One region of the Frateuria sp. GZRe14 genome, then DNA from elsewhere that is predicted to be linked to it. Evidence: predicted binding sites of a transcription regulator. Region 1 holds the regulator's gene; the other holds the start of a gene.
What was found. Region 1 encodes FliA, which starts transcription of late flagellar genes. Its sites were predicted from a motif close to TAAAGTTTNNCNNNCNNNGGCCGATAA; they were not measured.

Region 1 (10,563 bases):
ACCGGACTACGCGCGCGGCCAGGCGGTGTTCCAGCGCGACTGCGCGCTCTGCCACGGGGCGAATGGCCAGGGCCAGCAGGTCGCCGGCGACTATGTCTTCCCGCCGCTATGGGGACCGGACTCGTTCAACTGGGGCGCCGGCATGCACGAGCTGGACAAGGCCAGCGCGTTCATCAAGGCGAACATGCCGCTCAGCCGCGGCGGCAGCTTGAGCGATCAGGAAGCCTGGGACGTGGCCATGTTCATGGATGCGCACGAGCGCCCGCAGGATCCGCGCTTCAAAGGCGACCTGGCCGCCACGCGCAAGGCCTTCCACGACACGCCGATGTCGCTGTATGGCCAGCGTGTCAACGGCCACCTGCTGGGTGCGCAACCGGCGCATTGAGCGACCGGCCGAGCAGTGTGCGCAGCGTCACAACCACCATTGCGGGCCCTGGTTTTTGCCTGCCAATTCACGCGCCGTTCCTACACTGACTGGCGCATTTCGCGAGCCGGGGCGACCCGGCCGGAGGAGACCACTCAGGGATGTCCCAAAGCAAAGCGACCACCATGTCCGACGATGATCTCGCCCCTTCGCCGATCCGCCGCATGCTGGCCTGGAGCGGCGTCGTCCTGCTGCTGGTGGCCTGTGCCGCGGCCGTTGCCTTCACGGTCTCGCGCCCGCGCCCCGACCCGCGCCTCACCTACCCGCGCATTCATGGCGCCGGCGGCGTGTTGCCGGTGGGCCCGGACGCGCTGATGCCCTCGACCCGGGCCGACCATCGCCTGTACATCGACATCGACAGCGACGAACCCAGCCACGGTGAAATCAACCGGCGGCTGCACACCGCGGCCAAGCTTCTCAACCTGTATGCGCTGGCGGGCGTGCCCAACGACAAGGTGCACCTGGTGGTGCTGTTCTACGGGCAAGGCGTCGACCTCGCGCTGTCGGACGCGGCCTACCGGAAGAAGTTCGGGCGCCCCAACCCGAACGCAGGCTTGATCCGGCAACTGCACCAGGCCAATGTGGACATGGTGGTTTGCGGGCAGGCGCTCGGGCACCAGAACTTCGTTGCCGCCAACATCCGGCCGGGCATGAAGCTCTCGCTGTCGGCGCTGACCACGCGTGAGGAGCTGCAGGCGGCGGGCTACGGCGAGGTGCCGAAAGAGCCGGATTGATCCGGCAAGGTCGCCCCTTCCGCCGGTCGGCTCCCTCCCCCCGTCAACGGGGAAGGCTCGGTCGGGGAGCTCTACGCCAGGGTTGTTCCTTCCCCCCGCCTGCAGGGGAAGTGCCGGAGGGCGGATGGGGCAGCCTTGCGGCGAGCCCACACTTACGCCGCATCCGCCTCCGGCAACCGGCACAGCCGGCGCACGTCCAGCAGCGCGACGAAACCACCCTTCCATGGCAACACGCCGGTGACCGGATCATCCACCCGCGCGGCGCGACCTGGCGGCGGCGGTGCGACGGCATCGGCGCCCGGCAACAGCAACTCGCCCACCGCATCGACGCGCAGGCCGACGGCATGGCTGGCATGGTTGAGCATCACCACGCGCACGCTGTCGGTGTCGCCATCGCGCGGTGGCAGGCCTAGCCGGCGGCGGCCATCCAGCACCGGCACCACGCGTCCGCGCAGATGGCGGATGCCGAGCAGGTCGGCAGCGGCGCCCGGAACCGGCGTCACCTCGCCGACGCGGATCACCTCGCTGACCTGGACCAGCGGTGCGGCGTAGGCCTGGCCGTCCAGTTGGAAGGTGAGCCAGTGCTGGGTGTTCGGGGTGGCCGGAGCATTCATGGCTTGGTTTTCATGGTGGTGGCGGCGCGGCTCATTTGCCGTGCCCGGGCGTGACGATCAACGGTGGCTCGACGACATGCACCGCAGCCTTGGGCGTGCCTTCCGTGGCACCGGCCCTGGCCAGTCCCGCGCCCGGCGGGACAGGCGTGGCGGGCGCATCGGAGGACGGAGCGACGTCGGCAAGCTGGCCGAGCCGATCGGCGTCGCCGGAATAGCGCGTCGGCGTGGCGTGGTCGCTCAGCACCACGACCAGGACGCGGCGATTGCGGTTGCGGCCTTCGACGGTCACGTTGTCGGCCGCCGGGCGGAACTGGCCCCAGCCGATGATCCCAAGCCGCGAGGGGCTCACCCCGTGTTCGGTGAATAGCCGCGCCACGCTGGCGGCGCGGGCGGCAGACAGTTCCCAGTTGGACGGAAAGACGGCCGTATTGATCGGCTTGTCGTCGGTATAGCCCTCGATGCGCAAGGGGTTGCCGAACGGCGCCAGGATGCCGCCCAGGCTGCTCAGCACCGCATCGGCCTGGTGCGAGAGCTGCGCCACGCCGCTGGGGAACAGGATGTCGGTGCGGATCTCGATCTCCAGCCAGTTGGCCGTGCGGCGCACGACGACCTGCTGCCTGTCGATCAGCGGTTGCAGCGCCTTTTCCACCTCGTGCTGGATGCGCGTGAGGTTCGCCTGGCGCTGCGCTTCCTGCGTGGCTTGCACGTCGCGCAAGGTCTCGTGCGGGGCGCGTTCGGCGACCATCCGCCGCGGCGCCGGGCGCAACGGGATCGGCACGGCCACCGGCGCGACGGCCGCGCCGGGCTGGCCCTGCGGCGCGGCGATGGCCGGGTCGACGTTGTGCGGCTTCGCATTCTGTGCCGGCATCGGCGCGATCACGTGGCTGGAGCCGTTGAACGCCTCGATGATCGACTCGGACATCACGCGGTACTTGCCCTCGTTGACGACCGAGACCGCATACATCACCACGAAGAAAGCGAGCAGCAGCGTCATCAGGTCGGCGTAGGGAATCGCCCAGGCCTCATGGTTGACGTGATCCTCGTGGTGATGCTTTTTTTTCACGACAGATACCCCTGCAGCTTGGCCTCGATCTGCCGCGGGTTGTCCCCTTCGGCGATCGACACCAGACCTTCGACGAGGATCTCGCGCATCTGCGTCTGCTTGCGCACCAGGCCCTTCAGCCGCGCTGACATCGGCAGCATCAGCAGGTTGGCCAGCGCCACGCCGTAGATGGTGGCGACGAAGGCCGCGGCGATGCCGTGGCCAAGCTTGCTGGGGTCGGCGAGGTTCTGCATCACCGCCATCAACCCCATCACGGCGCCGATGATGCCCATCGTCGGGGAGTAGATGCCGGCGTTCTCGAACACCTTGGCGGCGACCAGCTCGTTGTGCTCGCGCGCCTCCATCTCGACCTCGAGCACGCCGCGGATCGCGTCCGGCTCGCCGCCGTCGACCAGCATCTGCAGGCCCTTGCGCACGAAGCCGTCGCTTTCCTCGTCGATCCTCGGTTCGAGGCCGAGCAGGCCCTGCCGGCGGGAGATCTCGCTCCAGCCGATGATGCGGGCAATCAGGTCCGAGGGCTGGAACACCGGCGGGCGGTAGACCATCGGCAGCATGCCCAGCGCGCGCTTGAGCACGCTGCCGGGCGTCTGCACCATCAAGGCGGCGATGGTGCCGGCGAAGACGATCACGAACGCGGCCGGGTTGACCAGCGCGCCGACCGTGGAGCCTTTGAGGATGGTGCCGACGATGATGACCAGGAAGGCCAGGATCGTGCCGACGAGGCTCACCACGTCCATGTCAGCCCGCCGCCCTCAATGACGGCAGGAGCTGCCCGCCATCGTCGGCTAGGCCGGCCAGGTCCAGCACCAGCGCCAGCGCACCGTCGCCGGTGACCGTGGCACCGGCGATGCCCGGCAGGCCCTCGAACAGCGGACCCAGCGGCTTGGCCATGACGTCCTCGCGGCCGAGCACCTCGTGCACCAGGCAACCGATGCGCTGGTGGCCGATGTGCAGCACCACCACGTGGCGCGGCGCGACGCCGACCACGCCGGCCCAGCCGGCCAGGTCGCCCAGCGGCAGCGCGCGGCCGCGGTGGTTGGCGACCAGCCGGCCATCGAGCATGCGGTCCTGGCCCGCGGACAGTTCGAACACTTCCTCCACGTTGGACAGTGGCAGCGCGAACAGGCGCGGGCCCACGCGCACCATCAGGACGCGCAGGATCGCCAGGGTCAGCGGCACGGTCAGCTGCAGTTCGCTGCCCTGGCCGAGCTTCGAGCGCACCTGCAGGGTGCCGCCGAGCTCGGCCACGCGCGTCTTGACCACGTCCATGCCGACGCCGCGGCCGGAGATGTCGGAGATCTGCGCGGCGGTGGAAAAGCCCGGGCGGAAGATCAGTTCGTAGCACTCGTTCTCGCTCAGGCGCGCGGCCTGGGCCGCGTCGATCACGCCCTTCTCGACCGCCTTGCGCTTGAGCACCTCGGGGTTCATGCCGTGGCCGTCGTCGCTCACCGCGATGACGATGCGCTCGCCGCGCTGGCTGGCGGACAGGCGCACCGTGCCACGGCGCGACTTGCCGACCTTGACGCGTTCCTCGGGCATTTCCAGCCCGTGGTCCAGTGCGTTGCGCAACAGGTGGATCAGCGGATCGGCGAGCGCCTCGACCAGGCTGCGATCGAGGTCGGTGCCCTCGCCTTCGGTCACCAGGTCCACTTCCTTGCCCAGCTGGCGGGCGAGGTCGCGCACGATGCGCGGAAAGCGCTGGAACAGCCGACCGACCGGCTGCATGCGCATGGACAGCACCGCGCCTTGCATCTCGTCGGCGACGCGGTCGAGTTCGGCCGCGGCCTGCGCCAGCATGTCGTCGCCGCTCTTCTGGGCCAGGCTCTGCAGGCGGTTGCGGACCAGCACCAGTTCGCCGGCGCGATTGACCAGTGCATCCAGCCGGCCAGTGTCCACGCGCACGCTGGTCTCGGCCGGCGCGGTCGCGCGGGCCGGTGCCGGAGCGGGCGCCGGAGCAGGAGCCGGAGCCGGAACCGGCGCCGCGCCGGGAGTACCGCCCTTGCCGTGCAGGTTGTCGAGCAGTGCCTCGAACTCGTCGTCGCCGATGGTGGTGCTGGCTGTCGGCGCGACGCTGGCGCCGGGCGCCGCTGTGCCATGCAGGTTGTCCAGCAGCGCCTCGAATTCGTCGTCGCTGATGTTGGACGGTGACGGCGCGGCCGGCGCCGGTGCGACGGTGCCCGGCGCGGCGGTGCCGTACAGGCTGTCCAGCAGGGCTTCGAATTCGCTGTCGTCGATGCTGCCGTCCGCCGGCGGTGCGGCCACGGGCGCGGCGACCGGCGGCGGCGCGGGCACCGCGGCGCCTGGCGTCAGCCGCTTGAGCAGCGCAGGCGGCGGCATGGCCATCGAGGTGCCGCCCCGCAGCGCATCCATCATCGCGTTGAGCAGGTCCAGCGCTTCGAGCAGTGCGTCCATCCTCGCCGAATCCAGCACCAGCGCGCCGTTGCGGGCGACGTTGAGCAGGTCCTCGGCGTGATGGCACAGCTGCACCATCGGCTCGATGGCGAGGAAGCCCGCGCCACCCTTGACCGTATGGAAGGCGCGGAACACCGCGTTCAGCAGCTCGGCATCGCGCGGGCTGGCTTCCAGCTCGACCAGTTGTTCCGACAGGCGCTCGACCAGCTCCCCGGCCTCGACCAGGAAATCGTCGCGCAGTTCGGCGTCGAGCGAGGGATCCATTCGCCTGGGACTCCCTTAGAAACCGAATTCGCTGAGCAGGCGGTCCGCCTCGTCCTGGCCGGAGATCTTCTCCACCACCGGCGGCGGCTCGCGGCCGGACAATGCACCGGTCAGGCGGACCAGCTCCAGCAGCGAGGACTCCACCGACTCGATGAAGTTGACCACCTTCTTGATGCGCTGGCCGGACAGATCCTGCCAGGACTGCGCCATCACCATGTCGTTGAGGCCCTCGCGGCATGCGCCTGCGAAGTTGCCGGCCTGGCGCGCCAGGTCCGCGACCGGGTCGCATGGTGCCGCCGAGGCGAGCACCTGCTCGGCGCTCTGTGCCAGCGCGTCGGCCTCGGGGCTCATGCGTTCGGCGAAATCGATGCTGCGATGGGCCGCCTGGGCGCTCATCTCCAGCACGTCGTTCAGGTGCTTGCGCACGTCGGCGACCTTGCCCGGCACACCTTCGTGCGCCAAGTCGTTGCCGAGCCGGCTGACCGCGCCATGCAGGTCGCGCGCGAGCAGGCCCAGCGCCCGGAACAGATGCTGCTCGCGCTGGCGCACCAGCGCATCGAGCGCGTGCTCGAAGGCCGCGCCATCTTCGCTGTTGAGCAGGTCCTGCAGCTCTTGCGGCAGCGCGGTTTCGTCGAAGGTGGAAAGCACGGCGCTCATGCGCTGGCTCCCGCGGCGGCCAGGCGCTCGAAGATCTTGGTGAGCTTCTCCTTCAGCGTGACCGCGTTGAACGGCTTGACGATGTAGCCGTTCACGCCCGCCTGGGCCGCAGCGATGATCTGGTCGCGGTTGTTCTCGGCGGTAACCATCAGCACCGGCAGGCCCTTGAGCGAGGGTTCGGCGCGGATCGCGCGCAACAGGTCGATGCCGGTCATGTTGGGCATGTTCCAGTCGGTCACGACCATGTCGAACGGCTGGCTTTTCAGCATGGTCAGCGCGTTGTTGCCGTCGTCGGCTTCCTGGATCAGCGTGTTGGTGAAACCCAGCTCCACCAGCAGGTTCCTGACGATGCGCCGCATGGTGGAGAAGTCGTCCACCACGAGGATTTTCATGTTCTTGTCCATTGGTTCCTCTGGTAGGAAATCGGGATTCGGATCGGAAGTCGGAGGGGTCAGCGGGAAACGGAACGATCGGATGAAGCGCGGCGGCCCTTGCCTTTGCGGGCGCCGGTTTCCGACTCCCCCTGCACGTCGTCGCGCCAGTCGCCCATGCGCGCACGCAGCCGCACGATCGCCTGGCCGTGGATCTGGCACACGCGCGACTCGGTCACGCCGAGCACGGCGCCGATTTCCTTCAGGTTCAATTCCTGCTCGTAGTACAGCGACATGACCAGCTGCTCGCGCTCGGGCAGGCCGGAGATGCCGTCGATCAACGCCTGGCGCAGGCCGTCCTGCTCGATGCTCTCGGCCGGCCCCAGGGTGCCCTGGTCGACCACGTCGAAGGCTGGCGCGCCGTCGCCGTCGTCCGGCGCGGTGAGGCTGAGCAGGCGCGCGCTGGCGGCGTCGGCGAGAATCTGGTGGTAGTCCTCCGCGCTCACGCCGAGGCGCTTGATGACTTCGGCATCCTCGGCGTCGGCGCCGGTCTCGATCTCGATCTGGCGCACCACCTCGGCCACTTCGCGCACCTTGCGGTGCACCGAGCGGGGGGTCCAGTCGGTCTTGCGCAGCTCGTCGAGCATGGCGCCGCGGATGCGGATGCCGGCGTAGGTCTCGAAGCTGGCGGCGCGGTCGGTGGCGTAGTGCCGCGCGGCCTCGAGCAGGCCGATCATGCCGGACTGGATCAGGTCGCCCACGTCCACGCTGGGGGGAAGGCGGCCCATCAGGTGATAGGCAATACGACGCACCAGTGGCGCGTGCTGGCGCACCAACTCATCTGCACTCTGTTTTTGCAGCTGGAGATATTCCGATGCCACGCTCATCTCACCACCCCGACGCCGTCACGGCCTGGCCACCGAAGAATGCGATGCGGTCCAGGCCCGCGCGCGCGGGTTCCTCCCAGTTATCGACCGCACCTGCCAATTGCTTGAATGCCTGCGACGAACGCGCCGCCGGCCACATGTCCACCACCGCGTTCTGGCGCCGGATGGCCTGCTTGAGCCGCTCGTCCTGCGGCACGAACCCGAAGAAATCCAGCACCACGTCCAGGAAGCGGTCGCTGACCTTGGCCAGCTTCTGGTGCAGCGCGCGGGCCTCGCCCAGGTTGCGCACCATGTTGGCGACGAAGCGGAAGCGGCGCACGCCAAAGTCGCGGGAGAGGACCTTGATCAGTGCGTAGGCGTCGGTGAGCGAGGCCGGCTCGTCGCAGACCACCAGCACGACGTCATCGGCCGCCGCGGCGAACATCGCCACGTTGTCCGACAGGCCCGCGGCGGTATCGACCAGCAGGTAGTCCGGCGGACGGGGCAGCTCGTCGAACGCGCGGATCACCGCGGCATGCTCGCCGTTGCCCAGCTGCGCCAGGCGCCGCGCACCGGACCCGCCGGGGATGACCTTGAGCCCGTGCGGGGCGTCAAGCAGCAGCTCCTCCAGCGTGGCCGTGCCGTCCAGCAGGTGGCCCAGGTGGCGCGAGGGCGCCAGGCCGAGCAGTACGTCGACATTGGCCAGGCCCATGTCGGCATCCAGCAGCATCACCTCGCGCCCGGCCATCGCCAGGCTCATCCCGAGGTTGACCGCCACGGTGGTCTTGCCGACGCCGCCCTTGCCGCCGGCGACCGCGATCGCGCGGCAGCGGCGGCGCGGTGCGCCTGCGTTGGCCGCCTGGTGCGGCCGGTGCGGTGCGGCCGGCGCGGCATCGCGCTCGCCCGTGATCGCGTTGAACATGTCTTTCAAGCCCCACGCCTGATTCATTGCAAGGATTCCGCTCATGCCTGGGCCACCATCGTCCCGAAACGCTCGGCCAGCACCGCCTCGTCGGCGGCCGGCGCATTGCCCTTGAGCGCCTGCGCGGCGCGGCACACCAAGAGGCGTGCATCGGCGGCGGCGATGTCCTCTGGCACGCGCTGGCCGTCGGTGGTGTAGTCCAGCGCCAGCCGGTGGCGGATAAGCACCGACAGTGCGCCGCCGAGGCTGGGCGCCTCGTCGAGTTTGGTCAGGATCGCCGCGTGCGGATTGGCCGGCAGGTACGCGCGCACGGCTTCTTCCAGCGACTGCGCCTGCGCATTGGCGGCCAACACCAGGCAGACGCGCAGGTCGCCGGCCTCGCCCAGCGCCTCGAGCTGTTCCTTCAGCCGCGGGTCGTTGCCGGCCAGGCCCGCGGTGTCGACCAGCACGGTGTGGCAACCCTTCAGCAGTTCCAGCACCTGGCGCAGGCTCTGCGCGTCGTACGCCGGGTACACCCGCACGCCGAGCAGGCGACCGTAGTGCTCCAGTTGCGCGGCGGCGCCGATGCGGTAATGGTCGGTACTGACCAGCGCGACCTGCGAGGCGCCGTGGCGCACCACTGCCCGGGCCGCGAGTTTCGCCAGCGTCGTGGTCTTGCCCACGCCGGTCGGGCCGACCAGCGCGGTAACGCCGGCTTCGTCCGAGCGGCCGCGGCCGCTGACGGCGATGCCACGGCTCAACATGCCCAGCGGCAGGTAGCGCGCCTGCTCGGGCGTCATCTGCGGCGGCAGTTCATCGGCCAGCGCGCGGGCGACGTCGGCGTCGATGCCCAGCCGGGTCAGCTCGCGCAGCACGCGGGTGTGCATCGGCTGGCGGCGTTCCATGTCGTTCCAGGCGAGGCTGGAGAGCTGCATCTCGAGCATCTCGCGCAGGCTGGAAAGCTCTGCGCGCATGCGCACCGTGTCCTGCGCGGCACGCTCGATCAACGGATGGACCGCCGGCTCGGCAGGAGCTTCGGGCGCCGGCTGAGACGGCGACGGTTGCGCCTTCGCCTGGACCAGACCCTCGGCCTGGACGCGGGGCGAGACGTGCGGAGCGCGCACTTCGGCACGCACCGGCTTCGGCTCTCTTTCCTCCGGGGCGACCGAGGCCTTCGCGGCGATCTCGATCGGCGTCGGACGATTGGCAGGCGCCAGCGTTTCGACGCGCGCCTCGCGCACCGGCGGCGGCGGTATGGCGGCGGCACGCGGCGGCAGCGCCGGGGGCTCGGCGGCCGGCGCGGGGGCCGCGCCATGGCGCGCGGCTTCGCGCACCAGCGCCTCGTCGTAATCGACGGCGGCGATGATCTCGATGCCTTCGTCGAGCTTGCGCGTGGACAGGATCACCGCATCGGGTCCCTGCTCCTCGCGTACTTCGCGCATCGCCTGGCGCATGTCCGGCGCCACGAAACGTTTGATCTTCATTGCCTGCTCCGCAAGCGGGTCGCGGCCATCGTGTCCATCGCCGCGGCGGCCCCAGGGCCTTGCGCTGTCTGCATGTGCAACTGGCGAATCACGATGCCCGTCTCCCGGCCTTTAACGTCCCAGCGCCTGGACCAGCCGCACCCTGCGGTTGTCCGGCACCTCGTTGTAGGCCAGTACGTGCAGGTTCTGTGCCACGTGGCGGGTGAAGCGCGCGAGCCACGGACGAAGCTGCGGCGCGACCAGCAACACCGCCGCTTCGCCGCTCATTTCCTGGCGGCGCGCGGCGTCGGCGACGCTCTGCTGCAGCCGGTCGGCCAGGCCCGGTTCGACCGCCGCGCCAGCCACGCCACCGCCGGAGAGCGAGTTCATGAGGATCTGCTCGAGCTCCGGCGCCAGCGTGATGACCGGCACCTCGGTGCCCAGCCCCGTGATCTCCTGCACGATCTGGCGGCCCAGCGCGACGCGGACGGCGGCGGTGAGCATGCCGGGATCCTGACTCTGGCCCGCGTGCTCCGCCAAGGTTTCGACGATGGTGCGCATGTTGCGGATCGGCACGCGCTCGGCGAGCAGGTTCTGCAGCACCTTGACCACTACGCCCAGCGCCATGCGCTTGGGCACGAGGTCTTCGACTAGCTTGGGCGCGGTTTGCGCCAGGCGGTCCAGCAACTGCTGCACGTCCTGGTGGCTGATCAGTTCGTGCGCGTGGGTCTGTAGGATGTGCGACAGGTGCGTGGCCACCACGGTGGCCGGATCGACCACGGTGTAGCCCAGGC
Region 2 (10,563 bases), 1.9 Mb from region 1:
ACTGGCTGGACTGGGTGCGGGTCACGCGCGATCCGGCCGACCCCTCGCGCTACAAGGTGCCGGGCGGCTGGGCCACGATCGAACGCCACGCCGAGCGCATCCACGTCAAGGGCGCACCCGACCGCGTGCTGGACGTGGATGACACGCGCTGGGGCCCGATCCTCGCCGAGGACGCCGACGGCACGCCCCTGGCCCTGGCCTGGATCGCGCACGATCCGCACGCCTACAACCTGGGCCTGATGCAGCTCGAACGCGCGTCCAGCGTTGGCGCCGCGCTGGACCTGGCGCCGACCCTGGGCATGCCGCCACAGAACCTGCTGGTCGCCGACCGCGAGGGCCACATCGGCTGGACGCTCGCCGGGAATGCGATTCCGCTGCGTCCGTTCGACAGCGATCCGCAGCAACCGGCGGACTGGTCAGAGGCGGGCAGCGGTTGGCAAGGCTGGGCCACGCCGGGGCAGTACCCGCGCGTGGTCGACCCGCCCGGGGGCCGGCTGTGGACCGCCAACAACCGCACTGTCGACGGTGTTGCCCTGGACCTGCTCGGCAACGGCGGCCACGACCTGGGCGCACGCGCACAGCAGATCCGCGACGACCTGGCGGGGCACAGCGTGTTCACCACCGGCAACCTGCTCGACATCCAGCTGGACGACCGCGCGATCTTCCTCACGCCCTGGCAACGCCTGCTGCAGGACACGCTGGCGGACACGTCCGATCCGGCGCTCCAGTCCTTGCGCAAGCTCACCGCCAATTGGCGCAACCGCGCCGCGCCCGACAGTGTGGACTACCGGCTGGTACGCGCCTTCCGCCAGGAAGTGCACCGGCTGGCGCTGGCCCCGTTCCTGGCGCGGGTGAAGGCGCGTTACCCGGATTTCGCCTGGCCCTCCGGCGCCGGCAACGCCGAGGCGGCCGTGTGGTCACTACTGCGCGATCAGCCCGCGTGGCTGCTCGATCCGGGCTACCGGAACTGGAACGCGCTGTTGCAGGATGCCGCCCGCCAGGTGGCGATCCGGCTGGGCAAACAGCCCGGTGGTCTGGCCGCGCGCAACTGGGGCGAGGTCAATCCCGCCGAGATCCGTCACGCGTTCTCGCCCGCACTGCCGCACTTCCTGTCCCGTTTCCTGGACATGCCCGATTCCCCGTTGCCGGGCGACGCCAACATGCCGCGCGTGGCCGCGCCCGGTTTCGGCGCCTCCGAACGGCTGGCGGTGTCGCCCGGCCACGAGGCCAACGGCATCCTGGAAATGCCCGGCGGCCAGAGCGACAACCCGCTCTCGCCCTACTACGGCGCGGGACACGCCGAGTGGGTCGAAGGCCGCCCCACGCCGCTGTTGCCCGGTCCTGCGAAGTGGACTTTGACGCTCAGTCCCGGACGGCCATGACCTGAGCCCTCTCCTTGGGAGTGAGGGCTGGAAGGAGCCGGGTTCGAGCGGCCGTCCGATCGAGCGGCCTGCCGTGGGAAAACCAAAAAGCTGCACCTGTCCGCCGGACCTGCGCGCAGAGCCGGCATCGGCGCATCGCCCACAAGCGGCCCCCGCAAGGACGGGAAGGGGGCGCCGGGCGTTACGGCAACTCGTACTCGAACGCGTACTCGTGCCGCCCCTGCTCGATGCGGATCGCCAGCTCGCCCTTGAGCCCCACCAGCTCCGCCGTCCCCGAATCCGGCACCACCGATACCCGCAGGCTCGGCGTGCCCCGTTCCATCAGACCGTAGTGCATCAGCACGAAACTGCCCTGCCGGCCATGCAGCGCCCCGTTCACCCGCTCGATCGCCACGTAGCCGGCCGAACCGGGCACCTCGGTGCCGGCCGAGAGCATGTCGCCCAGGCTGGTGGCTTCCAGATCGCCCTGGAAGCGCTTGTCGATCGACAGTCGACCGAGTTGCGCTCCCTCGGTCCCCGGAGCGGCCGGTTGGGGGCTGAGTTTCACGTCGAAGGTTCCGCGGGCGTGCATGGTCTCTCCTGATCGGGTCGGTCGCGGCAATGATGGCGCAGCTTGCCCTACTTCCATGGCAGGTCGAACGATGTCGAATCACCCGGCGCTCGCGCGTCGTACCACGGGAGCCGGCAGCCGCCGGCGTCGACCGGGAGAGACGTATGCGATGCATGGTGATGGTCCGCGCCACGGCCGAGTCGGAAGCCGGCGTGCCGCCGAGCGAAAAGCTTCTGCGCGAGATGATGGCGTTCAACGAGGAACTGGTGAAGGCGGGCGTCATGCTGGCCGGCGAGGGGCTCAAACCCAGCGCCGAGGGCAAGCGGGTGTACTTCGCCGGCAACGGCCGCAGCGTGGTCGACGGCCCGTTCGCCGAAGCCCGCGAGCTCGTGGCCGGCTTCTGGCTGTGGCAGGTACGTTCGATGGACGAATCGCTCGAATGGGTGCGCCGCTGCCCGCCGCCGTTCGAGGGCGAGTGTTCGATCGAGATCCGGCCTCTGCTTGAGGCGGACGACTTTGGCGAGGCGCTGACGCCCGAACTGCGCGCGACCGAAGAACGTCTTCGCAGCGAGGTGGCTGGCAAGGCCTAAAGTTCCGCTTTTTTCGGGAGCCCGAGGCTTGCTGGATTGGCGCTTGCGGTGGTCTGATCGGCCGCATGAGCCAAGCCGATACCCACCGCGCGATCGAAACCGTCTGGCGCCTGGAAGCGCCCAAGCTGGTCGCCGCGCTGATCCGCGTCGTGCGCGACATCGACCTGGCCGAGGAACTGGCGCAGGACGCGCTGGTCGCGGCGCTGGAGCGCTGGCCGACCGCGGGCGTGCCGGACAATCCCGGCGCCTGGCTGATGACGGCGGCCAAGCGGCGCGGCATCGACCTGCTGCGGCACCGCCAGTTGGTCGAGCGCAAGCATGCGGCGCTGGATGGCGATCCGGAGCACGAGGCGTTCACCATGCCCAACCTGGAAGCGCTCGACGACGACATCGGCGACGACCTGCTGCGGTTGATCTTCACCGCCTGCCACCCCGCGCTCTCGACCGAGGCGCAGGTGGCGCTCACCCTGCGCCTGCTCGGCGGCCTGACCACCGCCGAGATCGCCCGCGCGTTCCTCACCGCCGAGCCGACCATTGCCCAGCGCATCGTGCGCGCCAAGCGCACACTGGCCGACAAGCGCGTGCCGTTCGAGGTACCGCGCGGCGAGCAGCTGGCGGAACGCCTTGCCGCGGTGCTGGGAGTGATCTACCTGGTCTTCAACGAGGGCTACGCCGCCACCGCCGGCGACGGCTGGATGCGTCCGGCGCTGTGCGAGGAAGCGTTGCGCCTGGGCCGCACGCTGGCCGGGCTGATGCCGCGCGAGACGGAAGTGCTGGGGCTGCTGGCGCTGATGGAGATCCAGGCCTCGCGCAGCCATGCGCGCGTGGGCGCCGACGGCCGTCCGGTGCTGCTCCTGGAGCAGAACCGCGCGTTGTGGGACCAGTTGCTGATCCACCGGGGCCTGGAGGCGCTGGAACGCGCCGGCCGGCTCGGCGGTGCCGACGGTCCGTACGCGCTGCAGGCTGCCATCGCCGCCTGCCATGCCCGCGCGACTAGCGCCGACGCGACCGACTGGACGCGCATCGCCGCGCTGTACGCCCGGTTGGCGAGCGTGGCGCCCTCCCCGGTGGTGGAACTCAACCGCGCCGTGGCAGTGGCGATGGCCGAGGGGCCCGCCGCGGGGCTGGCGCTGGTCGATGCCTTGCGCGACGTGGCGGCACTGGCCGGCTATCACCTGCTTCCGGCGGTGCGGGGCGACCTGTTGGCGAGGTTGGGGCGGAGCGAGGAGGCCCGCGCCGAATTCGAGCGTGCCGCGGGACTGACGCAGAACGCACAGGAGCGGATGGTGATGCTGGAGCGGGCGGCGGGATGCGCCGCGGGATAGGCAATGCCTCGCTGCCAGCTCTGCTTCCTCTTCCCGGCGGGGAGAGGGAGCAGAGCTGGCTTCGGCTCTGCTTGCCGCGAGAGCCCGCTAGCCGAGCAACCTCTCACAGATGGCCCGATAGAGCCCCGGCAACCGTTCCAGATCCGCGACTGACACGCACTCGTCCACCTTGTGGATGGTCGCGTTGACCGGCCCCAGCTCCACCACCTCGGCACCGAGCGGCGCGATGAAGCGGCCATCGGAGGTACCGCCGCCGGTGCTCTGCTCCGGGTCCACGCCGCACAGCTCACGGCAGACGCCCAGCACGGTTTCGCGCAGCCGACCGCCCGCGGAACAGAGGAACGGCTCGCCGGAAAGGTTCCAGTCCAGCTGCCAGTCCAGGCCGTGGCGGGTGAGGATGGCCTCGGTGCGCGCACGCAGGTCAGCGGCCGCGCTGGCGGTCGAGTAACGGAAATTGATGTGTGCCACCAGCGATCCCGGGATCACGTTGGTGGCGCCCGTGCCGGCGTTGAGGTTGGACACCTGGAAGGAGGTCGGCGGGAAGTCCGCGTTGCCCTCGTCCCAGCGCGTGGCCGCCAGCTCCGCCAGCGCGGGGGCGAAGGCGTGGATCGGGTTCTTCGCCTTTTCCGGGTAGGCCACGTGGCCCTGCATGCCACGCACGGTGAGCGTGCCGGAAAGCGAGCCGCGACGACCGACGCGGATCAGGTCGCCCAGCCGGGCTTTGGAGGACGGCTCGCCGACCACGCACCAGTCCAGCCGCTCGCCGCGCGCGCGGAAGGTCTCGGTCACGCGGCGCACGCCGTCCAGATTCGTCGGGCCTTCCTCGTCGCTGGTCAGCAGCAACGCGACGCGACCGGCGTGACGGGGGTGCGCCGCCACGAAACGTTCGAGCGCCAACACCATCGCGGCGACCGAACCCTTCATGTCCGCCGCGCCTCGGCCGTAAAGATGGCCATCACGCACGACCGGTTCGAACGGCGGGCTCTGCCACGCGTCCTCCGGACCGGTAGGCACCACGTCGGTATGGCCAAGGAACACCAGCGTGGCGCCCTCGCCGTGCGTCGCCCACAGGTTGTCGACCGCGCCGTGGCGGAAGTGCTCGATGGCGAAGCCCGCCCGCACGAGCCGCTCGGCGATCTGCGCCTGGCAACCGGCATCCTCGGGCGTCACCGAGCGGCGGCCGATCAGGTCACAAGCAAAGTCCAGTACGTCGCTCAAGCGAACCCCCCGCTGCTTACGAAATTCCTGCAGGACAACTCCCGGCGCGGGACCTCTATTTGCCGAACAGCTTCTTGAAGCCGTTGTCGCTGAAACCCACGCTTACCGCACCGTCGTCCTGCACCACTACCGGCCGGCGCACCAGCGCCGGGTACTCCTTCAGCAGCAGCGTCCACTCCGGGTCGCTGCCCGGATCCTTGCGCTGCGGCAACAGGTTGCGCCAGGTGGTGGATGACTTGTTGACCAGCTTCTCCCAGCCGCCCAGCTGCTGCGCCCAGGCCTTGAGCGTGGCCGCCGGCACGGGGTCGGCGCGGTAGTCGACGAACGTGTGGGGCACCTCGAAGCGCGCCAGCCAGTTGCGCGCCTTCTTGCACGTGTCGCAGTTGGCCAGTCCGTACACGGTGGTCATTCGGCACCCCTGAGCAATTCGTTGATGCCGGTCTTGGCGCGGGTCTTCTCGTCCACCTGCTTGACGATCACCGCGGCGTACAGGCTGTGGCTGCCGTCCTTCGCCGGCAGGCTGCCGGCGACCACCACGCTTCCCGCCGGAATGCGGCCGTAGCTGACCTCGCCGGTCGCGCGGTTGTAGATGCGCGTGGACTGGCCCAGGAACACGCCCATGCCGATCACGCTGCCCTTCTCCACGACCACGCCCTCGACCACTTCCGAGCGCGCACCGATGAAGCAGTCGTCCTCGATGATGGTCGGATTGGCCTGCAGCGGCTCCAGCACGCCGCCGATGCCGACGCCGCCGGAAAGATGCACGCGCGCGCCGATCTGCGCGCAGGAGCCGACCGTCGCCCAGGTGTCGACCATAGTGCCGGGCCCGACGTAGGCGCCGATGTTGACGTAGCTGGGCATCAGCACCGCGTCCTTGGCAATGTGGGCACCACGGCGCACCAGCGCGCCGGGCACGACGCGCGCGCCGAGCATTTCCAGCTCCGCGTCGTTGCCGTGGCCGAAGCGCAGCGGCACCTTGTCGAAAGCCAGCGCCGCGCCACCGTCGACCACGCGGTTGCCGTTGATGCGGAAATACAGCAGCACGGCCTTCTTCAGCCACGCGTTGACCTTCCAGCCGCCCTGCCCGTCCGGCTCGGCCACGCGCTGCTCGCCCTGTTCGAGCAACTCCATCACCTGCGCGAGCGCCGGGCGCAGGTGCGTTTCGATCTCGCTCTGGCTGAGTTCGTTGCGCCGCTCGAAAGCGTCGTCGATCAGGGTGTCGATGGAGGGCATGGGCAGCTCGCGGAAAGAAGCTCGGGAAGCGGCCAAGTATACGGAGGGGAACGGGTGCCTACGCCCGGAAACTCAAGTTCAGACCCGAGCGGCCGATTCCCCTTCGCTCCCCGCGGCGCGTGCGACCGGTGGAGACGGAGAAGCAGAGCCATGCCACGGCGTCCGATCGACCCGGCCGAGATCACGGTCGGCCAACCTTTGCGATTCAACGCCTACGACGCCAGGGGCAAGCTGCTGATGCGCCTGGGCCAGGTGATCGGCACCGCGGCGCAACTGGAGAAACTGCTCGAACACGGCGTGTTCTACGGCTCCGAAGAGGAGTGCCGTGGACCTTTCCTGCCCCCGGCGCCCTCGCCGCCCTCGCCGCTGGCGCTGGTGCTGGAGGCGCGTGAACGGCTGCAGGCGCTGCTTGCCGATCCGGCGCCGGCGGACTTCCCCGGCGCGCTGGCCGGGATCGCCGAGCAGGTCCGCGAGGCCTGCCGGCGCAGTCCGGACGTAGCGCTGGCCAGCATCCTGCTGCGCCGCGAGGGACCTTACGGCACGCGCCATGCGGTCAACGCCGCGATCGCCTGCCAGCTCACCGGCACCGCGATGGCGCTGGAACCGGCCGAACTGGCGGCGATCGTGTCCGCCGCGCTGACCATGAACATCGGCATGTTCGAACTGCACGACCAGCTGGTCGCGCTGGAAGGGCCGCTGTCGGACGAACATCACCTGGCGGTACGGGCGCACTGCCGGCTGGGCGTCGTGCGGCTGCGCGATCACGGCATCGCCAGCGCCGCCTGGCTCAATGCCGTGCGCGATCATCACGAGCGGGCCGACGGCAGCGGCTATCCCGGCGGCAAGATCGGCGAGGAGATCGGTCGGCCGGCGCGGCTGCTGGCACTGGCCGACGTCTATTGCGCGCGGGTTTCCGGCCGCGACTACCGGCCGCCGCTGCAGCCGACGCTTGCGTTGCGCTGGCTGTTCCTCAACGAAGGGGCAGCGCTGGACGAACGGCTGGCCCGCACGTTCATCAAGACGCTGGGCATCTATCCGCCCGGCACCGGGGTGCGCCTGCGCAACGGTTCGATCGCGGTGGTCACCCAGCGTGGCCCGGTCGGCCACCAGCCGGTGGTCGCCTCGCTCACCACCCACGACGGATTGCGCACGGGCGCGCCGATCCGCCGCCGCGGCGACGTGGAGGCGCACGCCGTCAGCGAGGTGGTCGATTTGACCGCGCTGGACATCGACGTGGACATGGAAGCGCTCTGGGGCGCCGACGCGGTGGCGTAAACACCGATCTGCTGCAGACGCTGCGCGACCGGGACGCGTTCCAACAGCATTTGCTCAGCCGCTCTGCCCCAGCCGTGCCAGCAGCGCCTGCCGCAAACGCTCCTGCTGGGCATCGCCCAGCGGGGCGTCATGGCGATCGGTGAGCTGGAAGAAATCCTCCACCCGCTCGCCGAAGGTGGCGATGCGCGCGTCGTGCACGCGCACCTGCGCCTCGACCATCGCCTGGGCCACGGCGGCGAGCAGGCCGGGACGGTCGGTGCACACCAGCGCCAGCTGGGTGCGGCCGCCGGCGGCGTGGAAGGCGATCCGCGGGGTCATCTGGAAATGCTTGAGTTGCCGCGAGGCACTCCGTCGCGCGGGGTGCACCGGCACCGTCTGCGCCAGCGCGCGGGCCAGCCGCTGCTGCAGCTCTTCCGCCCGCGCCGGGGTGGCCGGCTGCTGCGTCTCGGTGTCCAGCAACAGGAAGGTGTCCTGCGCCATGCCATGGGGCGAAACCAGCACGCGCGCTTCCAGCACCGACAGGCGCAAGCGGTCCAGCATCGCGGTGACGGTGGCGAACAGGCCGTCGCGGTCGGGGGTATAGACGAACAGTTCGGTGGTACCGCGCACCGACAGCGGATGCACCGCGATCAGCGGCAGCGCGCCATCGGCACGCAGGATCGCGGCGGTCTGCCAGACGATCTGCTCGGGCCGGTGGCGCAAGAAGCTCGCTTGCGGGAAGCCGGCCCAGACACGCTCGACCGTTGCCGCCTCGAAGCCGTCGGCTTCCAGCAGCGGCAGCGCGTAGTCCTGGCATTCGCGCACGCGGGTGGCGGCATCGCGCGGCAACTCCACGTCGCTGCGCAGGGCGTAGCGGGTGGCGCTGTAGAGATCGGCCAGCAGGCGGTCCTTCCAGCCGTTCCACAGCTTGGGGCTGGTGCCGATGATGTCGGCGATGGTGAGCAGGTAAAGCTGACCCAACTGCTCGCGGTTCTCCACTACTTGCGCGAAGCGCGCGACCACGTCCGGGTCGGTGATGTCCTGGCGTTGCGCGGTGACGCTCATCAGCAGGTGGTGGCGCACCAGCCAGGCGACCCGCTCGACGTCGTTGGGCGGCAGGCCGAGCTTCGCGCAGAACGTGCGCGCCTCTTCTTCGCCCAGCACCGAATGGTCGCCGCCGCGGCCCTTGGCGATGTCGTGGAACAGCGCGGCCAGCAGCAGCACTTCGGGCGTGGGCAGCGTGGGCCATATCTCGCGGGCGAGCGGGAATTCGGCCTGCGCCGCCGGGTCGGCGAAGCGCGCCACGTTGTGCAGCACGCGCAGCGTGTGTTCGTCGACCGTGTAGACGTGGAACAGGTCGTATTGCATGCGCCCGAACACGCGGCCGAACGCGGGCAGGATCGCCGCCAGCAGGCCGTGCCGGTTCATCCGCCACAGCGCATCGACCGAACGGGCGCCCTGGCGCAGCAGGCGCAGGAACGAGGCAAGCACCTCGCGGTTGTCGGCCAGCGCACCGTCGAGCTGCGCGGTGGCCTGGTGGATGCGGCGCATCGTGTCGGCGGTGAAACCGAGGATGCCGGGCTCGTCAAGGCGCGCGATGAAGGCCTCCACCAGAGCGGCGGGCCGTCGCATGAACACGTCCGGATCCCGCGCGGCCAGCCGCGTGCCGTAGCGCAGGAATTCCTCGCCGACCGGTACCGCGATCTGCGCCGGCTCGAGCATCTCCTCGAAGCGCTCGACGATCTGCACGCCCAGCCGCTCGATCTGGCTGGCGGCGCGGTAGTAACCCTGCATGAACTGCTCGACGCCCAGGTTGGTGGCGTGCTCGTCGACGAATCCCAGCGCCGCGGCAAGCGCGCGCTGGTAGTCGAACAGCAACCGCTCCTCGGCCCGGCCGGCCTCCAGGTGCAGCGCGTAGCGGTAACGGCGGAGAGTCGCCTCGGACTGTTCGAGCGTGACGCACTCGGCCGGGTCGAGCAGACCCTCGCCGACCATCGCCTCGAAGCCGTCCGCATGCGCCAGCCTGTGGCCGAGCCAGCGCAGCGCGTCGAGCGTGCGCAAGCCGCCCGGACCTTCCTTGATGTTCGGTTCGAGGTTGTAGGCGGTGTCGTCGTAGCGCGCGTGGCGTGCATCGCGTTCGGCCAGGCGCACAGCGAGATAGGCGACTGGCGGCCACAGCGCCGGGTCGTCCACGATGGCCTGCAATTCGGCGTCCATGGCCGGGTCGCCGACCAGCCGCCGTGCGTCGAGCAGGCTGGTGAACACGCTGGCTTCCTGCGCGGCCAGCGCGCGGCACTGCAGCGGATCGCGCACGGCGTGGCCGACTTTCAGGCCTATGTCCCACAGCGTGGCGAAGCATTGTTCCAGCGCGCGCAGGCGCGCCGGCTGCGCCTCCCGTACCAGCGCCAGCAAATCGACGTCCGAATGGGGAAACAGCAGCCCGCGGCCGAAGCCGCCGACGGCGAACAATGCGGCGCCCTCGACTTCACCCAGGCAGGCAGTCCAGACGTGGGCAACCACGCGCGCGACCGCTTCGCCGCGGCGGCTGGCGAGCGCGCCGGCGTCGGCGCCGTCGCGGAAGGCGGCCGTCAGGGAACGATCGACATCCTCCAGCAGCTGGCGCAGGGCGCGGCGGGCTTCCACCGAAACGCCCGAGCGCGGGACGGCCGGCGGCAGGCGCGGCAGCGGAGGGAGCGCGGGGCGGGCAAGTTCGACGGTCACGGCAGCCATCTACGCGGGAATGTCGAGCTTACACGCGCGCCGATAGGACGAAGGCGGATGAAGTCCGGGCGGAGCGTGCTGCTGGCGATACCGGACCCTCACCCCTCTCCCGGCGGGAGAGGGGCTCAAAACCTCACGCATCCGGCCAGGGCGTCAGGATCTCGAAGCCGTCGTCGGTCACCGCCACGGTGTGCTCCCACTGTGCGGAGAGCGAGTGGTCCTTGGTGACCACGGTCCAGCCGTCCGGCAGCTGCCGGGTTTGCGGCTTGCCTGCGTTGATCATCGGCTCG

Region 2: ACFWZ1_RS13435 (HD-GYP domain-containing protein) is a predicted target of FliA. The motif match lies at 6,371-6,397, and genes of this name have one in related genera.

Annotation. Positions count from the first base shown of each region.
Region 1 covers NZ_JBHZGJ010000001.1:986,983-997,545, reverse strand. Annotated here, with positions in the region: gene ACFWZ1_RS04460 (c-type cytochrome) at 1-385, shown strand, start outside; gene ACFWZ1_RS04455 (DsrE family protein) at 526-1,158, shown strand; gene ACFWZ1_RS04450 (chemotaxis protein CheW) at 1,311-1,772, opposite strand; gene motD (flagellar motor protein MotD) at 1,804-2,835, opposite strand; gene ACFWZ1_RS04440 (flagellar motor protein) at 2,832-3,572, opposite strand; gene ACFWZ1_RS04435 (chemotaxis protein CheA) at 3,574-5,511, opposite strand; gene ACFWZ1_RS04430 (protein phosphatase CheZ) at 5,527-6,168, opposite strand; gene ACFWZ1_RS04425 (chemotaxis response regulator CheY) at 6,165-6,572, opposite strand; gene ACFWZ1_RS04420 (RNA polymerase sigma factor FliA) at 6,620-7,426, opposite strand; gene ACFWZ1_RS04415 (MinD/ParA family protein) at 7,428-8,372, opposite strand; gene flhF (flagellar biosynthesis protein FlhF) at 8,369-9,790, opposite strand; gene flhA (flagellar biosynthesis protein FlhA) at 9,902-10,563, opposite strand, start outside.
Region 2 covers NZ_JBHZGJ010000001.1:2,926,270-2,936,832, forward strand. Annotated here, with positions in the region: gene ACFWZ1_RS13400 (penicillin acylase family protein) at 1-1,382, shown strand, start outside; gene ACFWZ1_RS13405 (DUF3224 domain-containing protein) at 1,564-1,953, opposite strand; gene ACFWZ1_RS13410 (YciI family protein) at 2,097-2,522, shown strand; gene ACFWZ1_RS13415 (RNA polymerase sigma factor) at 2,588-3,847, shown strand; gene dapE (succinyl-diaminopimelate desuccinylase) at 3,935-5,065, opposite strand; gene ACFWZ1_RS13425 (Spx/MgsR family RNA polymerase-binding regulatory protein) at 5,121-5,474, opposite strand; gene dapD (2,3,4,5-tetrahydropyridine-2,6-dicarboxylate N-succinyltransferase) at 5,471-6,298, opposite strand; gene ACFWZ1_RS13435 (HD-GYP domain-containing protein) at 6,449-7,573, shown strand; gene glnD ([protein-PII] uridylyltransferase) at 7,628-10,273, opposite strand; gene map (type I methionyl aminopeptidase) at 10,407-10,563, opposite strand, start outside.